Regions from separate parts of the Vibrio sp. R15-SG3-ISO1A genome, predicted to be linked through region 1. Evidence: predicted binding sites of a transcription regulator. Region 1 holds the regulator's gene; each other region holds the start of a gene.
What was found. Region 1 encodes PurR, which represses purine synthesis genes. Its sites were predicted from a motif close to TNANGNAAACGTTTNCNTNA; they were not measured.
Positions count from the first base shown of each region.

Region 1 (7,690 bases):
ATGGCGATCGTAACCAATCCAGAGATCAATCGCTTGCTGACCCCAACTGGTGATGCGGTCGAGCTTCATCTGCAACACAAACAGGGTTTCGGCAATAAACTCGAGCTCATCATCGCCATGCACCAACTCTTGGATGTCGAGAATTTGACTTTGCAGCTCATCACCCGCCGCTTGCAAGGTGTCTTGCAGCTCTTTCAGTGTGCTGGAGGTTTCTGACAGCAAGGATTCACAATTATTGATCGCATCGCGCCAGTCTTTGTTAAGTAGCTCAGCTATCTGTGTTTTAACCGACTGCTGCTGCTCATCCATCACACGCTGGTTTAAATCAATCTGATCGAAAATTTCACCGACTGAGTATTTCAGCACGCCGTAAACGTTTTTCTTCCAATGACCCGCCGTTCCGCCTTTTTGTGCCGCTTCAATGGCTTTCGCCATTTCGTCCGCCAGCATAGAGAGTTGGATAGAGAGTTTCAGTTTGGAAAATTCACGATGACGAACATAGTAGTCAGTGATGCCGATGGCCAACGGCGAGAGACGATAGATACTCGCACCGTCGGTAATTTCGCTGGTAAAGCGGCTGATAAGGCGCTGTTTGACCATGTCATTGATGGCGTTGTTGGCACGAAACGCCGACGCTTCGCCCGAATCGGCAAACAATCGAGTGACAATGGCGAACGCATCATGCAACTCCCCTTCACCTAACTCTTCATCAAACCTTTCATTACTCAACACGGCAATGGCGATCAAAAAGGCCAAGCGTTCGTTGGTCAGGTTCAATGAAAAATCATGCTGCTTGACCCAACCCACCAACTCATCAATCGGTTGCTCAGCGGCATTCAGAGTCATTTCACTCATGGTTTATCCTGTTTTAATTCTTTCTTGCCCACACGTGGATATAGCGTCCGAGCGACACATAGGGTTCTTGGCGGCACAGTTGCCTCTCTAGGGCCAAGACATCCTCACTGGTGTAGTCGCCCATATACTGGCGATCGCCAATGTAGTCACTGAAACAGCGAATGCCGGATTTCCCTTCAATGTGAAACCCCGACTCCTCTATCCAACGGTAGACATCTTCAGGCTTCAGCCCTTTTTGGGGCTGAAGCTTAAATCTCTTCCGGTGCGGCATGCCCTCTAACACATGCGGAAGGTTGCCACACACGACATTTTTGTACACGAGGCCATGATGGTTGTAGAACATGACCGACGCGATACCGCCCGGTTTGACCTGCTCTAACAGCGTTTGCAGCGCAGACTTTGGCTCAGCCAACCACTCCATGACGGCATGAAACATCACCAAATCCGCCGGTTGCTGCTGGTGTTGAGCGATGGATTGAACGGGCGAATGAATCAAGCGATACTGCTCAAGCAAGCCATTTTTTGCAATATCCTGCTCAGCTAATTGCAGCATTTCAGAAGATAGATCACATAACGTAATGCGATGGCCTAGCTTCGCCAGCTTTTGCGACATTTGTGCCAACCCACCCCCGGCATCGAGCACGTTGAGTGGTGAATCACTGGCGGGTAACGAGGCGAGGATGGTTTGAAGGTCTTCCCAAACAATGACTTGTCGAATCTCGCCTTTGTCAGAGCCGTATATATTTTTTGCAAATTTGTGGGCAATATCGTCGAAATTGCGGTCTTCAGTCACAGCAGCTTGAGTTATGATGTTGAATCGTGCTGCTATTCTGTCACAAGAAAGGCAGGAATAAAGAGGCTTTCTCTTAAATTATAATCAACTGGTGTTTTTTCGGACTATTTAAGTATGTTTGAGCTGAAAAAAGTCGTCTCGGCTTTACTTATGCCTTTGCCAGCCCTGCTGATCATTGGCCTTGTGGGACTCATGCTCGTCATGTTCACACGAAAACAAAAAACAGGATGTTTCGTTGTTCTCTTCTCGTTTGTTGGCATTTTTCTCGTTGCCTTCCAGCCCGTTTCATCACGTCTTCTCATGCCTATCGAGCGCCAATACTCGGCCTTTTTTCCTGTCGATGAATCGATTGATTATGTGATGGTGCTTGGCAGCGGCCATGTTGTGGACGACGACATTCCGCCCACCTCAGAACTGAGTCGCGCCGGCCTAATGCGTTTGACCGAAGGGATTCGTGTGATGCGAATTTATCCGGGCTCTAAACTGATTCTCTCAGGCTACGCCGCCGGTTCTGAAGTGAGCAATGCGCGCATGATGGCTAAAGTAGCGCTGGCGCTTGGCGTTTCTAAATCTGACATCATTCTGCTCGAAACCGCCAAAGATACTTGGGAAGAAGCGCGCCAAGCGGCGGCGTTCGTTAAGAACAAGAAGTTGGTGGTGGTCACATCGGCCAGTCACATGAACCGTGCCCTGAATGAATTCCATTCCGCAGGATTGAAACCTTACGCCGCGCCGACCAACTACCTAGCGCAGAGAAACATCGATCAAGCGTGGGAGAAGTACGCGCCGAAGGGCAAATATCTCGAACAAACTGAGCGCTACTGGCATGAAACGCTGGGCACCATTTGGCAACACCTGCGCGACTGGGCGTCCGATTATGAAGAGCAAGCCTTGGAGGTGGAGGCTGCGCAGAGCGACGTTTAACCGGCCGCCAGCGTAGACGGAGAACGTCTTCCACTTAACACAAAAATCCAGGCTGCATGCCTGGATTTTTCGTTTCTTTGGCATCAATCTGCGTTCGTTCATTGCCGAAAACCGTTAATCTCCGGCGAACATGTAGCCTTCGCCGTGCACGGTGACGAATATCTGCGGATTTTTTGGATCCACTTCCATCTTCGCTCTCATGCGCCGAATCAGGACATCGATGGTGCGGTCATTGGGTGCGTCCACACGATGACTGATCATATTAAGAATGCGTTCCCGACTGAGCACTTGGTTAGGGTGAGAGGAGAGCGCCACCAAAAGCTCATACTCTGCTTTAGTCAGTTTGACTGGCTCCTCCCCTCGGCTCAAAGCGCGGCGCTGAATATCGAACGTCCATTCAGCAAAGCGCACCACGCCCTCTTGCTGATCGCTGCCCGCGTTTTGCGCTCGCGCAGCCAGTGCGATGCGCCACAAGAGGTTCTTGACTCTGACGAGCAGTTCCCTAAGCTCAAATGGCTTGGTGACATAATCGTCCGCGCCCATTTCTAAACCAACAATCTTATCAATGCTGTCGGTACGCCCGGTCACCAAGATAATACCGATGTCCGATTGACTGCGTAGTTCACGCGTCAGCATCAAGCCATCTTCGCTGGGCAGATTAATATCCAGCATCACCAAATCGACCCGACTGCTGCTGAGTACATCGCGCATCTGCGCGCCATTCTCAGCTTGGCTCACCTGATACCCTTCGGTTTGAAAGTAGCCCGCCAATTTACGGCGAGTCACTTCATCATCTTCAACAACCAAAATGTGGTAGCTCATCGGCTCTACTCACTTATTCACACACTGATTCAATGGCTTTATTCTATTCATAATTAGTCACAACTCCATCTTTGTCCTCTTTGTGAAGCGAAAAGTTGGCGATTCATTGATGCAAAGCAAGCTTTGCCGCCCTGTTCACAAATTGCCATATTTGACCATTTCTTCTCATAATCAGGTTGACCGCTGTTCATTTTTATCCGTTAGACTTAACGGCATCTGATTCAGTTGAGAGCCCATCATGCCAGAGACACCTAACGCCCAGATTTCCGACCCTTTATCTCCCGCCGCGAAAGAGCAGCGCGCCTTTGATGAGCAACGCGCTGAGCTCTACTGGTGGTTTTCGAGCGTGTTTGCCAAAGAGCTCTCAGAGCAAGAGCTGGCCCAATATCATTCGGTGGACACACGTACCTTTCTGACGGGACTTGCACAAACCCCTGAGCTTAACGTCGCCGCAGACAGGCTCATCGATGCATTGAACCGATTGCAAGACAGGCCAGATGCTCAGTTGGAACTATCAGCCGACTATTGCGACCTGTTTTTAAAATCCGACCGAGACAGCGCGCTGCCTTACGCCTCTGTCTACTTAGATGAATCCGGACTGCTCAATGGTGAGCCTGCCAAACAGATGGACGCTTTACTTCAACAACACGGGGTCGCTGTGCATTCAGGGCTCAATGAGCCTTCTGATCATCTCGCCATAGAGCTGGATTTTTTGGGTAACCTGATTGTGCGCGGCGCTCATGCAGCAGAGCAGATGGCAGGCGACACGCATCTCGCCTACCAAGAGCAAGCCGATTTTATTGAGCAGCATCTACTCCCTTGGATTGAGAGGTTTGCCGAGCGCTGCCAGCGCCTCGACACATTCGGCTTCTATGCGGCGCTGTCGTCGCTATTGTGCGCGTTCATTCAATTGGATAAAGCCTACCTGCAAGGCGATAGCGATTAAGCCCATACAAAAGGTGTGGCGAGATCCCAAAGGCGGGTTTTTTATTTGCCCAAATCGACGTTGCGGACTACAATCCGGTCCGCAAACGATAAAACTAATAAATACAAACCGCTTTTTGAGGGCGGTTTTTGTGTTTCTGATACTTTCTGTCTACATACTCTAAACTTTGTATAGACTTTACTTTTATAGACTTAACTTTTCATAGAATAGTAGGCAGTCATCGACAGGACAAAACCATATGGCCACGATTAAAGACGTCGCTCGCTTAGCGGGTGTCTCGACCACCACTGTATCCCATGTGATCAACAAAACACGCTTTGTCGCTGAAGCCACGCAAGAAAAAGTGATGGAAGCGGTTCAAGAGTTGAACTATGCCCCAAGTGCCGTTGCACGCAGCCTGAAATGTAACTCGACACGCACAATAGGCATGCTGGTTACTCAATCGACCAACCTTTTCTTCTCGGAAGTGATCGACGGGGTTGAGAGCTACTGCTACCGTCAAGGCTACACCTTGATCTTGTGTAACACTGGCGGCATCTACGAGAAACAACGTGACTACATTCGCATGCTGGCGGAAAAGCGCGTCGATGGCATCTTAGTGATGTGTTCAGATTTGACCGAAGAGTTGAGCGAAATGCTTGACCGTCATAAAGACATCCCTAAGGTGGTGATGGATTGGGGCCCGGAAAGCTCACAAGCCGATAAAATCATCGACAACTCGGAAGAAGGCGGCTACCTCGCAACAAAATACCTGATTGATCACGGCCACAAGCGCATTGCTTGCTTGAGTGGGCATTTTGAAAAAGCGGCCTGCCAAGAGCGCATCCAAGGCTTTAAGCGCGCAATGAACGAGTCGGGTTTGAGCGTCAACGAAGATTGGATCTTAGAAGGTAACTTTGAGTGCGATACCGCCGTGCTTGCCGCGGACAAAATCGTCGCCATGGACGAAAAGCCAACCGCAGTATTCTGTTTCAACGATACGATGGCGCTCGGTTTGATGAGCCGTTTACAGCAAAAAGGCATTCGTATTCCAGAAGACATGTCGGTCATTGGTTATGACAACATTGAGCTAGCCGAGTACTTTTCACCACCGCTAACGACGGTTCACCAGCCGAAGCGCCGTGTGGGTAAAAACGCATTTGAGATTTTGCTCGAACGTATTAAAGACAAAGAGCATGAAAAACGTATTTTTGAAATGCACCCAGAAATCGTCGAGCGCGATACCGTGGCGACGGTGAAATAGACCAACGAACAAGTTCAGCACATCACATCGACTAGCCTAGCGAGAATACTTCTCATCCGCTGGGCTTTATTCTCTCGTTAACACCCGTCTATTTTATGAACCAAGATCACATTTAACCCATCAAAACGTGATGTTTAGCCCATAAATTATTTATGCTTATTATGTTCGACGAATGCCACGAACAGGGCAAACCATTTCGAAAGGATGGGACGCAAAGCTTCCGGCCTGTTGTAGCCACTCAACGATTTCAACGTTGATGACTGCTTGGTAGCGGGGTTGCCGATGGCAAATGTGCACTTCGTAATTCTTTATCAAAAGCAAAGAATACAATGAGTTAAACGTTGCGCGCGCATTATGCGCTCACACCGTGAGTAGGATTATTCTTTTATGAGCCAGAATGACACCCTACTGACACAAAACCTGCATATTTTTGCTAATCTCTCGGACCTGAATTTGGTGGCGTATTGTAATACACCGAGAATAACAGCATGGATAAACCAATTTTAAAAGACTCAATGCGATTGTTTGAACCATTGGGCAAGATCAAGTCTCGCTCAATGTTTGGTGGATTCGGAATCTTCGCTGATGACACCATGTTTGCCCTCGTGGTAAATGACAAACTTCACATACGCGCCGACGACTCGTTGGCCCAACAGTTTAATGCTCAGGGACTCGAGCCATACGTGTATAAAAAGCGTGGTTTCCCTGTGGTCACCAAATACTACGCCCTCGGTCATGACTGGGATCAGGATGTCACTCAGACTATTGCGATGGCAAACACTGCCCTAGAGGCGGCCAACAAAGACAAGCAGCGTCAAACCAACGCCAAACCAACGCGCCTGAAAGATCTGCCGAACTTGCGTCTAGCGACCGAGCGAATGCTCAAGAAAGCGGGTATCGACAGTGTCTCCCGTTTGGAGCAGACGGGCGCAGTGGAAGCGTATAAAGCGATTCGTTCCACGCACTCTACCGATGTCAGTATCGACCTGCTGTGGGCACTTGAGGGGGCAATTAAAGGCACGCACTGGTCTGTGGTCCCTCAAGCAAGACGCGACGAGCTCCTGAATCAGCTGCAAAGCTAGTCAGCGATAGCGTTCAGTAATTCCAATCCCCGTCTCAAGCCAGCCCAACACCGCTGGCTTGAGACGTTTTTAGCCGATGCTTTTCTAGCGTTTCCATTCCTTCGTCATAGAATTCAACGTATTCTTCCCTTTAGGGCGAAATTTTTTACTGGCTTTTTGGTTCATATCTAACAATGATCAATGATGATGTTTTCAAAGGGATCCATATGAACAAGAAACTGCTTTTAGGTATTGGTTTGCTCGCTCTGATTGTGTTTTTAGGCGCAAACTTTGGTCAATACCTGACACTTGATAACGCCAAAGCGCAGCAGCAAGCGCTGGCTGAAATCATTGACGCCCACTTTGCCCTCGCCGCGCTCAGTTACTTCTTCGCCTATGTCGCTATCACCGCCTTCTCGATCCCTGGAGCGGCCGTCGTCACCTTGCTTGGCGCTGCTCTGTTTGGCTTTTGGACCAGTTTATTGCTCGTCTCTTTTGCCAGTACTATAGGTGCCACCTTGGCGTTTTTAAGTAGCCGCTTTCTACTCAAAGAGTGGGTACAAAGCAAGTTTGGCGATAAGCTCGCGACAATTAATCAAGGGGTCGAGAAAGATGGTGCGTTTTATCTCTTCTCACTGCGCCTTATCCCGGTATTCCCATTCTTTTTGATCAACCTCTTGATGGGTCTTACGCCCATAACCATCGCGCGCTTCTATCTGGTCAGTCAACTGGGTATGTTGCCGGGCACGGCCGTCTACCTCAACGCCGGGACCCAGCTAGCGCAAATCGACAGTTTGTCAGGCATCGTCTCCCCAACAGTACTCGCCTCTTTTGCGTTGCTCGGGGTATTCCCTATCATTGCTAAATGGGTGATGGCCAAACTCAAAGCATCACCGCAATCCAATGGACAAGCGTCTTGAAAATCTTTATTGCTACAACCCCACCACAAGCACACATTGTGTGTGAAATGTTACGCAGCGAAGGAATAGCCTGTGAGGTGAGAGGTGAAGGTTTGTTCGGCTTGCAAGGAGAGATTCCGTTTGGCG
Region 1 covers NZ_JCBDGH010000066.1:39,563-47,252, forward strand. The annotation lists gene mukF (chromosome partition protein MukF) at 1-855, opposite strand, end outside; gene cmoM (tRNA uridine 5-oxyacetic acid(34) methyltransferase CmoM) at 869-1,666, opposite strand; gene elyC (envelope biogenesis factor ElyC) at 1,763-2,572, shown strand; gene torR (two-component system response regulator TorR) at 2,687-3,394, opposite strand; gene torD (molecular chaperone TorD) at 3,633-4,340, shown strand; gene purR (HTH-type transcriptional repressor PurR) at 4,579-5,583, shown strand; cyclic di-GMP riboswitch class I at 5,759-5,867, shown strand; gene AC6R0L_RS10480 (TfoX/Sxy family DNA transformation protein) at 6,072-6,665, shown strand; gene AC6R0L_RS10485 (TVP38/TMEM64 family protein) at 6,872-7,564, shown strand; gene AC6R0L_RS10490 (putative signal transducing protein) at 7,561-7,690, shown strand, end outside.

Region 2 (7,690 bases), on a different contig from region 1:
GTGAAGAGGCTGGCGTTCAGTTTCATTTCAATACCCGTATTCAACGTCTAACTGCATCTCATCAACGTGTCTGCGCCATTCACACAGATGCCGGTGATTTCACCGCCGATACTTTCGTTGTCGCAATGGGCAGTTACAGCAAGGCATTATTAGAGCCGCTGGGGATAACTCTCCCGATATACCCCGTCAAAGGCTATTCGCTTACCTTACCTGTCAGCGATGATCAGTATGCCCCCTCTTCCACCATTATGGACGAGACCTACAAAGTCGCCCTAACGCGTTTTGATGACAGAATCCGCGTGGCAGGTATGGCTGAATTGGCAGGCTTTGACGATAAGCTAACGGCCAAACGCCTGGCTACGCTGAATCATGTCGTCAGCAACCTATTCCCTCGCGGTGCCTCTTTTGAGCATGCACAATATTGGAGTGGGTTTCGCCCAATGACGCCCGATGGCACGCCGATCATTGGCCCAACACCACTGAGTAACCTCTTCACTAATACTGGTCACGGTACGCTAGGATGGACGATGGCGTGTGGATCAGCCGAAATATTAACCGACCTTGTCACCGGAGATCGTCATCAATACCCGCAACTGAGCATGAGCCGCTACGGCAAATAGTAGCATTCACTGAATTAACCAACATTATCAGCATATTTAAAAAATAGAAATTCTACTTTCCCATAGAACGCATCGACCACCAGATGCGTTTTACCATTCTCAGTTTTGGCACAAAAAGACTAATCGATGAAGTTTTAACCTATCATTTCTCTTCTGATTGGAATTTTGTGGATGGGGTCACGCCAAACAAGATTAATAGATAAATGATTTAACATTAAGGTTACAAAAAGGTTAATATGCTGTTCGCAATTAAACACAACACCCCTTTAAACGATATGCCGTTTTGTCACTAAAGGGACTCAACAACTAACAGGGAAATTCATATGCAGTCATTTGTTGATTTTATGAATGGGATTATCTGGAGCCCGGCACTGATTTACTTGTGCTTGGGCGCGGGTTTGTTCTATTCAATCATGACTCGATTTGTACAAGTTCGACACTTCACCGAAATGTGGCGTTTGCTTCTGTCTGGAAAAAGTTCTTCTAAAGGCATCTCTTCATTCCAGGCTCTGGCCGTTTCACTCTCTGGTCGTGTCGGTACAGGTAACATTGCAGGTGTCGCTGCAGCGATCGGTTTTGGCGGCCCAGGTGCTGTCTTCTGGATGTGGACAGTCGCATTTTTTGGCGCGGCAACCGCGTATGCAGAATCGACACTGGCGCAAATCTATAAAGAAGAAGATAACGGCGAATTCCGTGGTGGTCCGGCTTACTACATAGAGAAAGCCATGGGTCAGAAATGGTATGCGTGGATTTTTGCAGTCGCGACCATTTTTGCGTGTGGCTTCCTACTTCCTGGTGTGCAATCGAACAGTATCGGTAACGCAGTCGAAGCTGCATTTGGCTCAGGTGACATGATCGAAACGGCCATCGGCACCTTTAGTTTCGCGAAAATCTTCACCGGCACACTGATTTCTATCATTCTTGCGTTCATCATTTTTGGTGGTGTAAAACGCATTGCGAGTTTTACTCAGATTGTCGTGCCTTTCATGGCATTGGCGTACATCGTCACCGCTTTCATCATCATCCTACTGAACATTGGTGAAGTGCCACGCATCTTCTCAATGATCATCGGTGATGCATTCACACCGATGGCCGGTGTGGGTGCGGCGATTGGCTGGGGTGTTAAACGTGGTGTTTACTCAAACGAAGCGGGTCAAGGTACAGGACCTCACGCGGCGGCAGCGGCAAGTGTTGAGCACCCAGCGCAGCAGGGCCTAGTGCAATCTTTCTCTATCTACATTGATACTTTGCTTGTTTGTTCAGCCACGGCGTTCATGATCTTGATCACTGGCGCGTATAACGTTCACGGTGCAGAGGGCTTCATCATCCAGAATGTCGCGGCGGATATCGCGGCGAACGGCCCAGTGTTTACGCAAATGGCGATTGAAAGTGCACTGCCAGGCATCGGCAAACCGTTCATCGCTATCGCGCTGTTCTTCTTTGCCTTCACAACGATTCTGGCTTACTACTACATTGCAGAAACCAACGTTGCGTACATCCGTCGCCACTTCAAAGTTGACGGCTTGATGTTCATCCTTAAAGTCGCGTTGATTGCCGTGGTGTTCTACGGCACCGTCAAAACCGCAAACCTCGCATGGGCGATGGGTGACGTCGGTGTAGGTTTGATGGCGTGGTTAAACATTGTCGGTATTTTGATCATCTTCTTTATGTCAAAACCTGCCCTAAAAGCACTGAATGACTACGAAGAACAGCAAAAACAAGGTGTTGAAGAGTACACGTTCAACCCAGTGAAACTTGGCATCAAAGGCGCTGACTACTGGGAAGAAAAATACCGCAGAAAAACAGGACTCGATCCGAAAGCAGAGGCGGAATCAAAAACCAAAAGCGTTGAGCAACCTTCAACCTAATCGATAAATAAAAAGCAGTGGACGACCGTTTCGGTCATCAATAGAGGCAAACCAAGGTTTGCCTCTATTTTTTTGCTTGGCCGCTCATCCAAAGACGAAAAAAACCAGCCTGATAGGCTGGTTCTTAACATTTAGTCGGAAAAATTATTCCCACTCAATCGTCGCTGGCGGCTTACCTGAGATGTCGTAAACCACGCGAGAAATACCGTCCACTTCGTTGATGATACGGTTAGAGACTTTACCAAGGAAGTCATACGGTAGGTGTGCCCAATGTGCGGTCATAAAGTCAATGGTTTCGACTGCACGCAGTGACACAACCCAGTCGTACTTACGGCCATCACCCATAACGCCTACAGAACGAACCGGTAGGAAGACCGTGAACGCTTGAGAGACTTTGTGGTAAAGGTCAGCAGCATGCAGCTCTTCAATGAAGATCGCATCCGCACGACGCAGTAAATCACAGTACTCTTTCTTGATTTCACCAAGTACGCGCACACCAAGACCCGGTCCTGGGAATGGGTGGCGATATAGCATGTCGTAAGGTAGACCTAATTCTAGACCGATCTTACGTACTTCATCTTTAAACAGCTCACGTAGTGGCTCAACCAAGCCCATCGCCATATCTTCAGGTAGACCACCCACGTTATGGTGAGATTTGATCACGTGTGCTTTGCCCGTCTTTGACGCCGCAGACTCAATCACGTCTGGGTAGATGGTGCCTTGCGCTAACCATTTCGCGTTTTTCAGCTTCTTCGACTCTTCATCAAACACGTCAACAAAGACGTGACCGATGGTCTTACGCTTCTCTTCAGGATCCGACTTGCCTTCTAGTGCGGCAAGGAAACGCTCTTCTGCGTCGACTTTGATGATGTTTAGGCCAAATTTATCGCCAAACATATCCATCACTTGTTGACCTTCGTTTAGGCGTAGCAGACCGTTATCAACGAAGACACAAGTTAACTTGTCGCCAATTGCGCGGTGAACCAACATCGCTACAACCGAAGAGTCAACACCGCCGGATAGACCAAGGATAACTTCGTCATCACCCACTTGCTCTTTGATGCGAGCAACCGCATCTTCAATAATGGATTCAGAGGTCCAAAGACGCTCACAGCCACACACGCCAAGCACAAAGTTCTCAAGCATTTGTAGGCCTTGCTTGGTGTGCGTCACTTCAGGGTGGAACTGCACGCCGAAGTATTTTTTCTCTTCATTGGCCATCGCCGCGTAAGGACAGGTGTCCGTTTCGCCCACTTTGACGAAGTCTGCTGGAATCTCAACAACCTTGTCACCGTGACTCATCCAAACATCTTGGGTCAGGTCTAGGTCTTTAAATAGTGAAGATTCGCCTGACACTTTGACTTGCGCATAGCCAAATTCGCGTTCATTGGAACCGGCAACTTTACCACCTAGCTGCTCTGCCATTGTCTGCATGCCGTAGCACACACCGAGCACTGGCACACCAGAGTCAAATACGTATTGAGGAGCACGTGGCGAGTTCTCTTCGGTGACGCTTTCTGGTCCACCAGATAGGATGATACCGTCTGGGTTGAACTCACGAATATCTGATTCTTCAACGTCCCAACTCCACAGTTCACAGTAGACACCGATTTCACGTACACGACGTGCGACAAGTTGGGTGTATTGCGATCCGAAATCGAGGATCAAGATACGTTGGTCATGAATATTTTTGGTCATTTGAGCAGTCTTTTTAAGCTGGGTTAAGAAAACGAGGCGAGTGTACCCGCCTCTCTTCAATGCTTCAAGGAAAAAGCAAACGTTTTCGTCGAGGGTTTCTTGTCTAAGAAATTAACCGCGACGGTAGTTTGGTGCTTCCTTAGTAATTTGAACATCGTGGACGTGAGATTCCGCCATACCAGCACCAGAGATACGAACGAACTCAGCTTTGGTACGCATGTCTTCAATCGTCGCGCTGCCCGTTAGGCCCATGCTTGAGCGTAGACCACCCATTTGTTGGTGAACGATCTCTTTTAGGCGGCCTTTGTACGCGATACGTCCTTCGATGCCTTCAGGGACAAGCTTGTCTGCGGCATTGTCCGTTTGGAAGTAACGGTCAGAAGAACCTTGAGACATCGCGCCCAATGAACCCATACCACGATACGCTTTGTAAGAACGACCGTTGTAAAGAATCACTTCACCCGGAGCTTCTTCAGTACCCGCAAACATCGAGCCCACCATCACACACGATGCGCCAGCAACGATAGCTTTACAGATGTCGCCTGAGAAACGGATACCGCCGTCAGCGATAACGGGAATACCGTGTTGATTTGCCACTTCCGCCGCATCAGCGATGGCCGTTACCTGAGGAACACCCACGCCCGTTACGATACGAGTAGTACAAATAGAGCCTGGGCCGATACCGACTTTCACTGCGCTAACGCCTGCATCGATAAGGGCTTTCGCACCGGCACCCGTTGCGACGTTACCGCCAATGATATCGAGGTTAGGGTATGCCGCGCGAGTTTCACGGATACGGTTAAGAACGCCTTCAGAGTGGCCGTGTGAAGAGTCGATCAAAAGCACGTCAACCCCTGCTTCAACCAATGCCGCAACACGCTCTTCGTTGCCCGCGCCAGCGCCAACTGCCGCACCAACACGAAGACGACCACGCTCATCTTTACACGCGTTCGGTTTACGTTCTGCTTTATGGAAGTCTTTTGCGGTGATCATGCCCGTGAGTTGGAACTCATCGTTAACCACCAACACTTTTTCAACGCGCGCTTCGTGCATCTTCTCTTGCACTTCAGCGCGAGTTGCCCCTTCTTTTACTGAAGCAAGGCTCTCTTTTGGCGTCATCACTGAAGAGACTTTCTTAGTGAGGTCCGTAACAAAGCGCACGTCACGACCGGTGATAATACCGACCAGCTCGTTGTTCTCTGTGACGACAGGGAAGCCTGCAAAGCCGTGCTTGTCTGTCAGTGCAACCACATCCGCGATGGTCGCTTCAGGGTTAACGGTAACAGGGTCAGTGACCACACCCGCTTCAAATTTCTTAACTTTACGAACTTCTGCCGCTTGCTGCTCAATCGACATGTTCTTGTGGATAAAGCCAATGCCACCTTCCTGCGCAAGAGCGATAGCCAGACGGGCTTCCGTCACGGTATCCATAGACGCAGAAATCATCGGAATATTAAGAGTGATATTTTTCGTCAACTGAGTGCGAAGATCAGCTGTGTTTGGGAGAACGGTGGAGTGTGCTGGCACAAGCAGTACGTCGTCGAATGTCAGCGCTTCTTTGGCAATTCTTAGCATTTGCAATATCTCACAATTAGAGGAGTAAAAAGAACAATCCAATCTCATCGTTTCGCATAATGAGGGCAACCTATTCACACTAGAGTGTGCGAGAACAAAGTTGCATTTGGATTAGATATTGCGGACGGATTATACGGTCAACGCAAACGCTTGGCTACACATTTTTCTACTTTTTATTTGCAATCACCCCCTTGCTATGTATTATATTGCCGCTAATTTCCATACCCACGTCCATGGGATTAGCTGTGCCTGCATCCACCAATCAAAACATTTTCACTGTCTCTCGCCTCAACGCAGAAGTTCGCCTGCTGCTTGAAAACGAAATGGGTATCGTTTGGTTGGTCGGAGAGATCTCCAACTTCTCTGCCCCGGTGTCTGGTCACTGGTATCTCACCCTTAAAGACTCCCGAGCTCAAGTCAAATGCGCGATGTTTCGCGGCAATAATCGTCGTGTCACGTTCAAACCGGCTAACGGCAATCAAGTATTAGTCAAAGCGCGTCTCTCGTTGTATGAACCTCGCGGCGACTATCAGTTGATCATTGAAAGCATGCAGCCGGAAGGCGATGGCCGACTCCAGCAAGAGTTTGAAGCGCTTAAAATGAAGTTGGCCGCTGAAGGCCTGTTTGCACAGACTAACAAGAAGCCGCTGCCTGAGCATCCGAAACGGGTCGGCATCATTACCTCGAAAACCGGCGCGGCGCTCTACGATATTCTGGATGTACTGAAGCGACGTGACCCTTCACTGCCGGTGATTATTTACCCGACATTAGTACAAGGTGACGATGCCGCGATTCAAATCGCGCAAGCCATTGGTTGTGCCAACAGCCGTAACGAATGTGATGTATTGATCGTCGGTCGTGGCGGGGGCTCTCTAGAAGATTTATGGTGCTTTAACCACGAGGTCGTAGCTCGGACGATTGCGGCGAGCCAAATCCCGATTATCAGTGCGGTTGGACATGAAGTGGATGTGACCATCGCCGATTTCGTCGCCGATATGCGCGCGCCTACCCCCTCGGCAGCCGCTGAGCTAGTGAGCCGCGATAACAGCCATAAAGAGCAAGCGCTCGCTAGTCGTGAGCATAAACTGCTCAGTGCGTGGCGCCAGAGAGTGTCTGAGCAACAACGCAACCTGACTGGCCTGCTGCATCGTCTCGAACGCCAACATCCTACTCATCAGCTTCAACGTCAGAGCCAGCAGTTAGATGAACTCGAAATTCGCCTCAAGCGAGCGATGGATAATGGATTGCGCAGTGCAGAGCAACGAGTCGAGCGACTGCACTACAAACTCAACCTGCATAGCCCTGCACATAAACTCGCCAATCAACACGCAAGCATGATCCGTTTAGAGCAACAACTGATCGACGCGATGAATAAACGTTTGACCTATCAACGCCATCAACTCGCGTTAGCGGCTGAAACGTTAGATGCGGTAAGCCCACTGGCGACATTAAAACGTGGCTACTCGATCAGCCAAAACGCACAAGGCGATGTGGTGACCTCCACAAAGCAAATGAAATCAGGTGACACCTTAGTCACCCGATTAGCCGATGGCACCCTCTTTTCTACGATTTCTTCGAGTCAATAGGACGGAACTCAAATCGAATCGCTGATTTCGATTTGAGTTCATTGCACTGATTACAAAAATAATTTGCCGCCCCGCACGCTTGCAGCTTCTCTAATTCACTGTCGCACTGTGGGCACCAACCGATCTTGTTGTAATCATATTGGCACTGTGTGCAGTGGTAGTGGCCATTCCACTCCAGCTCTTGCTGACAACTTGGGCATAGATTGGTGTTCATGATCTGTGTTACCTTTTTAATTTAGCGTAAACTAATATACAAAAATCCCATCTCCAACTCAATATCACACCGACTAGCTTGCTCTCGTCGCTCTATGCTTCTATAAATGATCATAACAAGATCATCGGC
Region 2 covers NZ_JCBDGH010000070.1:124,111-131,800, reverse strand. The annotation lists gene AC6R0L_RS11700 (D-amino acid dehydrogenase) at 1-620, shown strand, start outside; gene AC6R0L_RS11695 (alanine/glycine:cation symporter family protein) at 944-2,488, shown strand; gene guaA (glutamine-hydrolyzing GMP synthase) at 2,633-4,186, opposite strand; gene guaB (IMP dehydrogenase) at 4,298-5,761, opposite strand; gene xseA (exodeoxyribonuclease VII large subunit) at 6,007-7,347, shown strand; gene AC6R0L_RS11675 (zinc ribbon domain-containing protein) at 7,325-7,561, opposite strand.
Region 2: a site for PurR is predicted at 5,900-5,919, ahead of guaB (IMP dehydrogenase). Genes of this name have one in related genera too.

Region 3 (7,690 bases), on a different contig from region 1:
CACCAACCGCCAACCTAGAGGCGGGCTTGATGGCGAAAATGTTGATGCAAAAAGAGGCGCACCCACTACCCAAACAAGTTCAACTTGAAGGTTTTGATTTTGCTATTGACCGAAGCCAAGTGTGCCCAACCATGGATGAGTTTGAGCAATACCAAGCGGATCACCCAACTTGGGGAATGCCCTACGGCATGCCGAATTTACCCCAACAGGAATACGCGACTCTCATGGCCTGGCTGCAAGGCGGCGCAACGATGAGCGCACCGCTGCCGCTTAGCCAAGAGCAGCAGCAACATGTTGATCAGTACGAAGCACTGCTTAATCTGCCTTCTCGAAAAGGTCAGTTGACTGCACGCTATCTCTATGAGCACCTGTTTCTCTTCCATCTTTATTTCTCTGAGATAGACGATGCGCAGCCGAGATTTTTCACTATCGTACGCTCAGCAACCCCACCGGGCGAGCCGGTTCAGCGCATTGCCACTCGCAGGCCGTACGATGATCCGGGCGTGGCGCGCGTATACTACCGCTTGATCCCTGAGCAAGGCACTATTGTCGATAAGACGCACATGCCCTATGCGCTTAATCAGCAGCGCTACCACAACTGGAAAAGCTGGTTTATTGATGCTGAGTATGACGTCGCGACCTTACCCAGTTATGAGCCTGATGTCGCGGCGAATCCCATGACGGCCTTTATCGATCTACCCGTCAAAGCGCGCTTCAACTACTTGCTCGACAACGCACAAAATACCATCAACGCCTTCATCAAAGGGCCGGTATGCCGAGGACAATTGGCGCTCAATGTCATCAATGACCGATTTTGGGTGTTTTTCTTAGATCCCGATAAATCGGATATTCCGCAAGTGAATGAGTTTTATCGCTCGCAAGCCGACAACCTAAAACTGCCTGCTGAGCTGGAAAGCAATACGCTGCCGATTGCCAATTGGGTCAGTTATTCCAAGCAGCAAGCGCGCTATTTGAAAGCGAAATCTGAGTTCACCAATCAGTGGTTTAAAGACGGCAAACACCTGACCACCGATATCATCTGGACAGGCGGTGGCACGAACCCCAATGCCGCTCTCACGGTATTTCGCCATTTTGATAGTGCGTCGGTGGTCCAAGGGTTAGTCGGCACGCCACCAAAAACCGCTTGGGTGCTTGATTATGCCTTGTTAGAGCGCATTCATTACCTCCTTGTGGCAGGCTTCGATGTCTATGGCAACTTTGGCCACCAATTGATGACGCGCATGTTTATGGACTTCCTGCGCCTAGAGGGAGAAAGCAATTTTGTCGCCTTGCTGCCTCAAGAGGTTCGTCATCAAGAGCATTCGAGCTGGTATCAAGATCAGAGCGCTCAGTTGAGTGATTTCTTACAGCGCAACGTCGAACCCTTCAACCAACCAACGCAAGTGCGCTATGCCAGCGATGATCCGAAAGCGGAGCTGTATGACATTCTCCAAACCCAACTCGCCCCCGTACTGTCCAACCGTTTCAAGATTGAGCAAACAGGCCTAAGTGAGCGCAGTGAAGCAAGCCTGAGACGTATCGATGCAATACAAGGTGAAGGTCTGGTCCATTTGCCACAAAGCCTAATGATCATGGTGCGCGCGGCAAGCGGACAAGAGCAGTTGTTTACTCTGCTACACAATAACGCTCACACCAATATTTCCAGCTTGTTTAATGAGGAGAGTAACCGAGATTTCGCCAATGATGATTTAACCTTAGTGCGCGGAGTGATCGGTAGCTATCCGGCTGCGTACCTATCGTTGGAGGAATCCGAGGTCGATCAGTTGGTCGAATCATTAGAAGCGCTGCGAACCGAAGACGATTACATCAAGATACTGGATCAATTCGCGATTCGCCGCAGTTCTGATGAATTCTGGCCGTTCAGTGACCGCGTGCACGAGTGGTATAAAGCGGATCAGCCGATCGAATTTGGATTGCTGGACTATAATCGTTTTGAAAACAGATAAACGCTTTAATTGGGTTTAACGTGTTATCGGAGGTAGTTATGGGACTTCAAGACAATATCCGAGCATTGGAGCAACAAATCTATGTCGCGTGCTCCGAAGGTGATTACGACACCGTACAGATGTTAGAGCACCAACTCGACAGCTTGAGAAACCGGTCATCCCACACCCGTGATGACTCCCCTTATGCACCCGAAGGGAAGCTCTATCCGGAAGACGACTGGTACTAACTATAGTTGCTCAGTCAACTGGGCCGCCTCACTCGCCCTGCCTTGCAGGGCGTTTTATTATTCTGTCACTCGCTCTGTTCACTCCAACATTGTTCGTTGAGTTATTGGCCTACATGTCCAACCCAATTTTCGTAGGCGTTCTTCGCCCAATCCGCTAAAATAATCCGTCACTAAAAAGCGCTTTACAACGCAGTATTACACGCTATCATTCGTGCGCAAACGTTTGCCTCACTTTTTGAGTCTGTATTTTGAGGGTTTTATGCTGTCCGATATTGAAATCTGTCGCACGACATCACTGCAATCTATCGATCAGGTTGCGCTTAACGCTGGATTAACGGAATCAGAGTTTCACAGCCAAGGAAAATATAAGGCCAAAATCTCACTGAGCACACTGAAAAGGCTCGATGATCAACCTACAGGCAAGCTGATCGTCGTGACTGCGATTACTCCAACCCCTCTTGGCGAAGGCAAAACCGTCACCACGATTGGCCTTGCGCAAGGATTGAAAAAGTTGGGGCGCTCAGTAATGGCGTGCATTCGTCAACCTTCTATGGGGCCCGTGTTTGGCGTCAAAGGCGGAGCAGCCGGCGGCGGTTACTCTCAAGTCGCACCGATGGAAGAGTTGAACTTACACCTCACTGGCGATATTCATGCTGTGAGCGCTGCCCACAACCTCGCGGCGGCCGCCATTGACGCGCGTCTGTATCATGAACAGCGCAACGGCTATGACGATTTCGAAACGCGCAGTGGACTCAAAGCACTGCGTATTGATCCAGAGCGCATCGTATGGAAACGAGTAATGGATCATAATGACCGTGCACTGCGCATGATCAGCGTGGGTCAGAACGAGCCAGGTAAAACCATCAATGGGTTTGAGCGCCAAGATGGCTTTGACATCTCAGCCGCATCTGAACTGATGGCCATTCTAGCCCTTGCCAGCAACCTGAGCGATTTACGCCAGCGTATCGGCCGTGTCGTACTGGCTTATGATCTCGATGGGCAGCCCGTGACTGCAGAAGATTTGCAAGTCGCCGGCGCAATGGCGGTGTGTATGAAAGACGCCATCGAACCCACGTTAATGCAAACGCTCGAAGGTGTGCCGACCTTGATCCACGCTGGGCCTTTCGCCAATATTGCTCACGGTAACTCTTCCATCATCGCAGACAATATCGCCACCAAGTTAGCCGATTTCACGGTCACCGAAGGCGGTTTTGGCTCAGACATGGGCTTTGAAAAAGCGTGCAACATCAAAGCACAATTCTCTGGCAAAGCGCCTGATTGCGCCGTCATTGTGGCAACGTTGCGCGGACTTAAAGCCAACTCTGGCTGTTACGACTTAAAGCCAGGCCAAGCCTTGCCCGACGCCCTATTCCATGATGATAAAAACGCGCTGCACGCTGGATTTGAAAACCTAAAATGGCACATCGACAATGTCAACAAGTACGGCGTGCCGGCGGTTGTGGCCATCAACCGATTCCCGCAAGACAGCGAACAAGAGCTCGCTGAGCTGAAGGCGCTGATCGAAGCTCTGCCAAACAATGTCGCCGTTTCTATCAGCGAAGGCTTTGCCCTTGGTGGTGAAGGCACTCGTGAGCTTGCCGCCAAGGTGGTGGAACAAACGCAGACGAACGCGAGCTTTAAGCCACTGTATAAACTCTCCCAATCACTGGAAGAGAAACTGATGGCGGTGACAGAAACAGGCTATGGCGCGGCGTCCATAACGCTCAGTGAGCTGGCGAAAGCGCAACTGGCCCAGTTCAAGCAGCAGGGCTTTGATCACCTTGCCGTCTGTATGGCAAAAACGCCCATGTCCATCTCAACTGATGGCGCAGTCAAAGGGGCGCCTAGTCACTTTGATGTGCCAGTACGGGAACTCAAGCTGTGTGCAGGTGCCGGTTTTATCTACGCCCTGTGTGGCAATGTGATGACGATGCCTGGTCTCCCTGATAAACCGGCGTTTATGAATCTTGATCTCGACGATGACGGCAACATCATCGGGCTGAGCTAAACCTTAGCGAGTTAGAGTTTCATTTTAGTTGTAACCAGGCTTAGGCACTGTGCCTAAGCCTTTATTTTTTAAGCCACTGCGCCACTTTCCACCCTAGATGTTGTACCATTGACATTCAGTCAGCCAACAGTGGATCCCGTCATGGAAGCCGAACTACTCGAAATCAAAAACTTCCTCGCCCAACACCCGCCTTTCGATGAACTCGAGGATGAGGTGCTCAACACCGTCACGAAAAGCATAGAAATCTCCTATTTTCGTGAAGATACACCCGTCATCCACTTTGGCGATGAGATTCACGATCTGTATATGATTCGCAGTGGCGTCATTGAAGTCTACCGCCGCAAAGGGGAGCTCTATAACCGAATCGATGAGGGCGCCTTATTTGGCCAAATGGGGCTACTAACCAACAACAAAGTCCGCTTCCCGGCGAAAGCGATCACCGACACCCTACTCTATTGCATTCCTGAAGCGGTGTTCCAGCACCTCTACGACAACTACGAATCCTTTGCCGATTTTGTTGAAGTGCAAGACAGTGCGCGTCTGCGCCATGCGATTTCCACCTCAACCGAGCAAAACGATCTCACCACATCCAAAGTGCGCACCTTGCTGACCGGTGAAGCACCGTACATCTACAAAACCGAGTCGATTCAAAATGCGGCAATCAAGATGGCCGATGAGAATGTCTCTTCATTGTTGATTTATGATGCTGATATCGTCGAGAGCGATGAAGAAGACACCAACCCATTAGTCGGGATCATTACCGACCGCGATTTGTGCACACGGGTGCTCGCGCAGGGTCTTAACCCCGCAGACCAAGTGGCGGAAGTGATGACCACCGAACTCATCTCCCTTGATCACAACGCCTACGTTTATGAAGCCATGCTCACCATGCTGCGCTACAACGTGCACCATTTACCTGTGCTAAAAGACAAAAAACCGATAGGCATCATTGAGGCTACCGATATCGTTCGCTACGAGTCGCAAAACTCTCTGCTACTGGTGAGCACCATCTTCCAGCAACAAAGCATTGATGAATTGGCGGTGTTGTCCCAACAAGTGAAGGACAGTTTCGTCCGTCTGGTGAACGAAGACGCCAACTCGCACATGGTCGGCAGCGCGATGTCGGTGATTGGTCGCAGCTTTAAGCAGCGTATCATCGAGTTGGCGGAAGAAGAGCTCGGCGAAGCACCCATTCCCTACTGCTTTGTCGCACTGGGATCGATGGGGCGGGATGAGCAGCTATTAGTTACCGACCAAGACAACGCCATTATTCTCGATAACAGTTTCGATAAAAATCTGCACGATGACTATTTTGCACAGCTCGCCAAACGGGTCTGTAATGGACTTGATCGCTGCGGCTACCAATACTGCACCGGCGACATTATGGCGACAAACCCTGACTGGCGAATGACACGCACCGAATGGGAAGAGTGTTTTGCCGATTGGATTGACGATCCAAACCCTAAGGCGCTGCTCAATGCCTCTATTTTCTTTGACTTAGATGGCGTGTATGGCAGGCTCAAGTTCGCTGAGCAGCTCAATGGTTTTATCGTCCGCCGCGCCCGTAAGAACAACCGTTTTCTCGCGTGTTTGGCGCGCAATGCCATGAACCGCACCCCACCACTTGGCTTTTTTAAAGATTTTGTGATGGAAAAAGACGGTCAGCACAAAAACTCGATCAACTTAAAACGTCGTGGCACCGCGCCACTCGCTGACCTTATCCGTGTGCATGCACTGGCCGTTGGCTCTCGCTCAAGAAATTCATTCGAACGTCTTGATGACATTCAAGAAGCGGGTATTTTGCCAAAAGGCAAAGCGCGAGATTTGCGTGACGCGTTGGAATTTATCTCCATGGTACGTATCCGCCACCAAGCCTATGATGTGGAAAATGAGATTGAACCAGACAACAACATCGAGCCTGAGCACTTGTCTGATTTTGAACGACGCAACCTAAAAGATGCGTTTCAGATATTGAGTAATGCGCAGAACTTCCTCAAGTTCCGCTATCAAGCGAGCAACAACTTTAAGTAGGCGACACTATGCTAAATCGACTCAAATTCGCTGGCAGTATAGACTGGCCGAACAAGTTCCAACAAAAGCTCGCACTGACTCAAGATGAGCGACTGCTGCGCTACTACCAAGCGGGTGTGCCTGCGCTCGACACCCCAATTAGCGAGGTGAAGTTTCTTGCGATGGATTTTGAAACCACCGGCCTTGATGCCAATCAAGATGACATCATCACCATAGGGACTGTGCCCTTTGATTCTAATCGAATCTACATGAATCAGGCCAAACACTGGACCGTTCGCCCCCGTCAGCAGTTAGCGGAAGAGTCGGTGGTCATTCATGGCATTACCCACTCAGATGTGCTGGACGCTCCGGATTTGTCTGCTGTGTTTGATCAAGTATTAGAGCAAATGGCGGGTAAGATCACCGTGGTTCACTATCAAAAAATCGAACGTGAGTTTTTCGATCAAGCGCTGCGCACTCGCATCAATGAAGGCATTGAGTTTCCAGTGGTCGATACCATGCAACTTGAAATCGAATGGCAGAAGAAACAGACCCAGGGCATCATTAATCGGATTAAAGGCAAAAAACCACAATCGGTCCGTTTAGCGGCCAGTCGCACACGTTACGGTCTGCCACAATACACGCCACATCATGCCCTGACCGATGCGATCGCAACTGCTGAGCTTCTTCAAGCGCAAATCGCCTATCGCTTTGCACCTTCAACGCCCATTGGCAAACTGTGGATTTAATTGGCTTTAAGTCGTGGATTTCGATTTTAGCGAGGCATAAAAAACGGGAGACCTTCGAGTCTCCCGTTTTATTTTCACTTATTGATGGAATAAGTTACTGGTTGTATTTCTCAGTACGCATACCGAGTATCAAGCTGACACACATCAACAGCAGGACAATCGTGAACGGCAGCGCGGTTGAAATCGCACCCGCTTGGAGCGCTTGAATCGCTTCCGTACCACCAATCCAGAGTAGCGCAACCGCAATCGCCCCTTCCATGAAGGCCCAGAATACACGTTGCAGGACAGGCGCATCCACTTTACCACCAGCGGTAATGCTGTCGATAACCAGTGAGCCTGAGTCCGATGAGGTGATAAAGAACACCAAGACCAGTACCACTGCAATCACAGAGAGCATCGTGCCCATTGGCAGCACATCAAACATCTGGAACATCGCTAGCGACACATCCGTCAAGCCGTTGGCACCCAGCTCACCAATGTTGTTGACCACTTGATCAATCGCAATGCCACCGAAGACCGACATCCAAAGCAAGGTAACGGCGGTAGGGACAAGCAATACTGCGGTCATGAACTCGCGCACAGTACGACCTTTAGAAACGCGAGCAATGAACATACCGACAAATGGCGACCATGAAATCCACCAAGCCCAGTAGAAAACAGTCCAACCTTGGAACCAAGCAACGTCTTCACGACCATGCGGGTTACTTAACGGGATTATGTTTTCAACGT
Region 3 covers NZ_JCBDGH010000030.1:219,483-227,172, forward strand. The annotation lists gene AC6R0L_RS04255 (fatty acid cis/trans isomerase) at 1-1,967, shown strand, start outside; gene AC6R0L_RS04260 (hypothetical protein) at 2,006-2,194, shown strand; gene AC6R0L_RS04265 (formate--tetrahydrofolate ligase) at 2,454-4,202, shown strand; gene AC6R0L_RS04270 (putative nucleotidyltransferase substrate binding domain-containing protein) at 4,344-6,233, shown strand; gene AC6R0L_RS04275 (3'-5' exonuclease) at 6,242-6,961, shown strand; gene AC6R0L_RS04280 (BCCT family transporter) at 7,056-7,690, opposite strand, start outside.
Region 3: a site for PurR is predicted at 2,406-2,425, ahead of AC6R0L_RS04265 (formate--tetrahydrofolate ligase). Genes of this name have one in related genera too.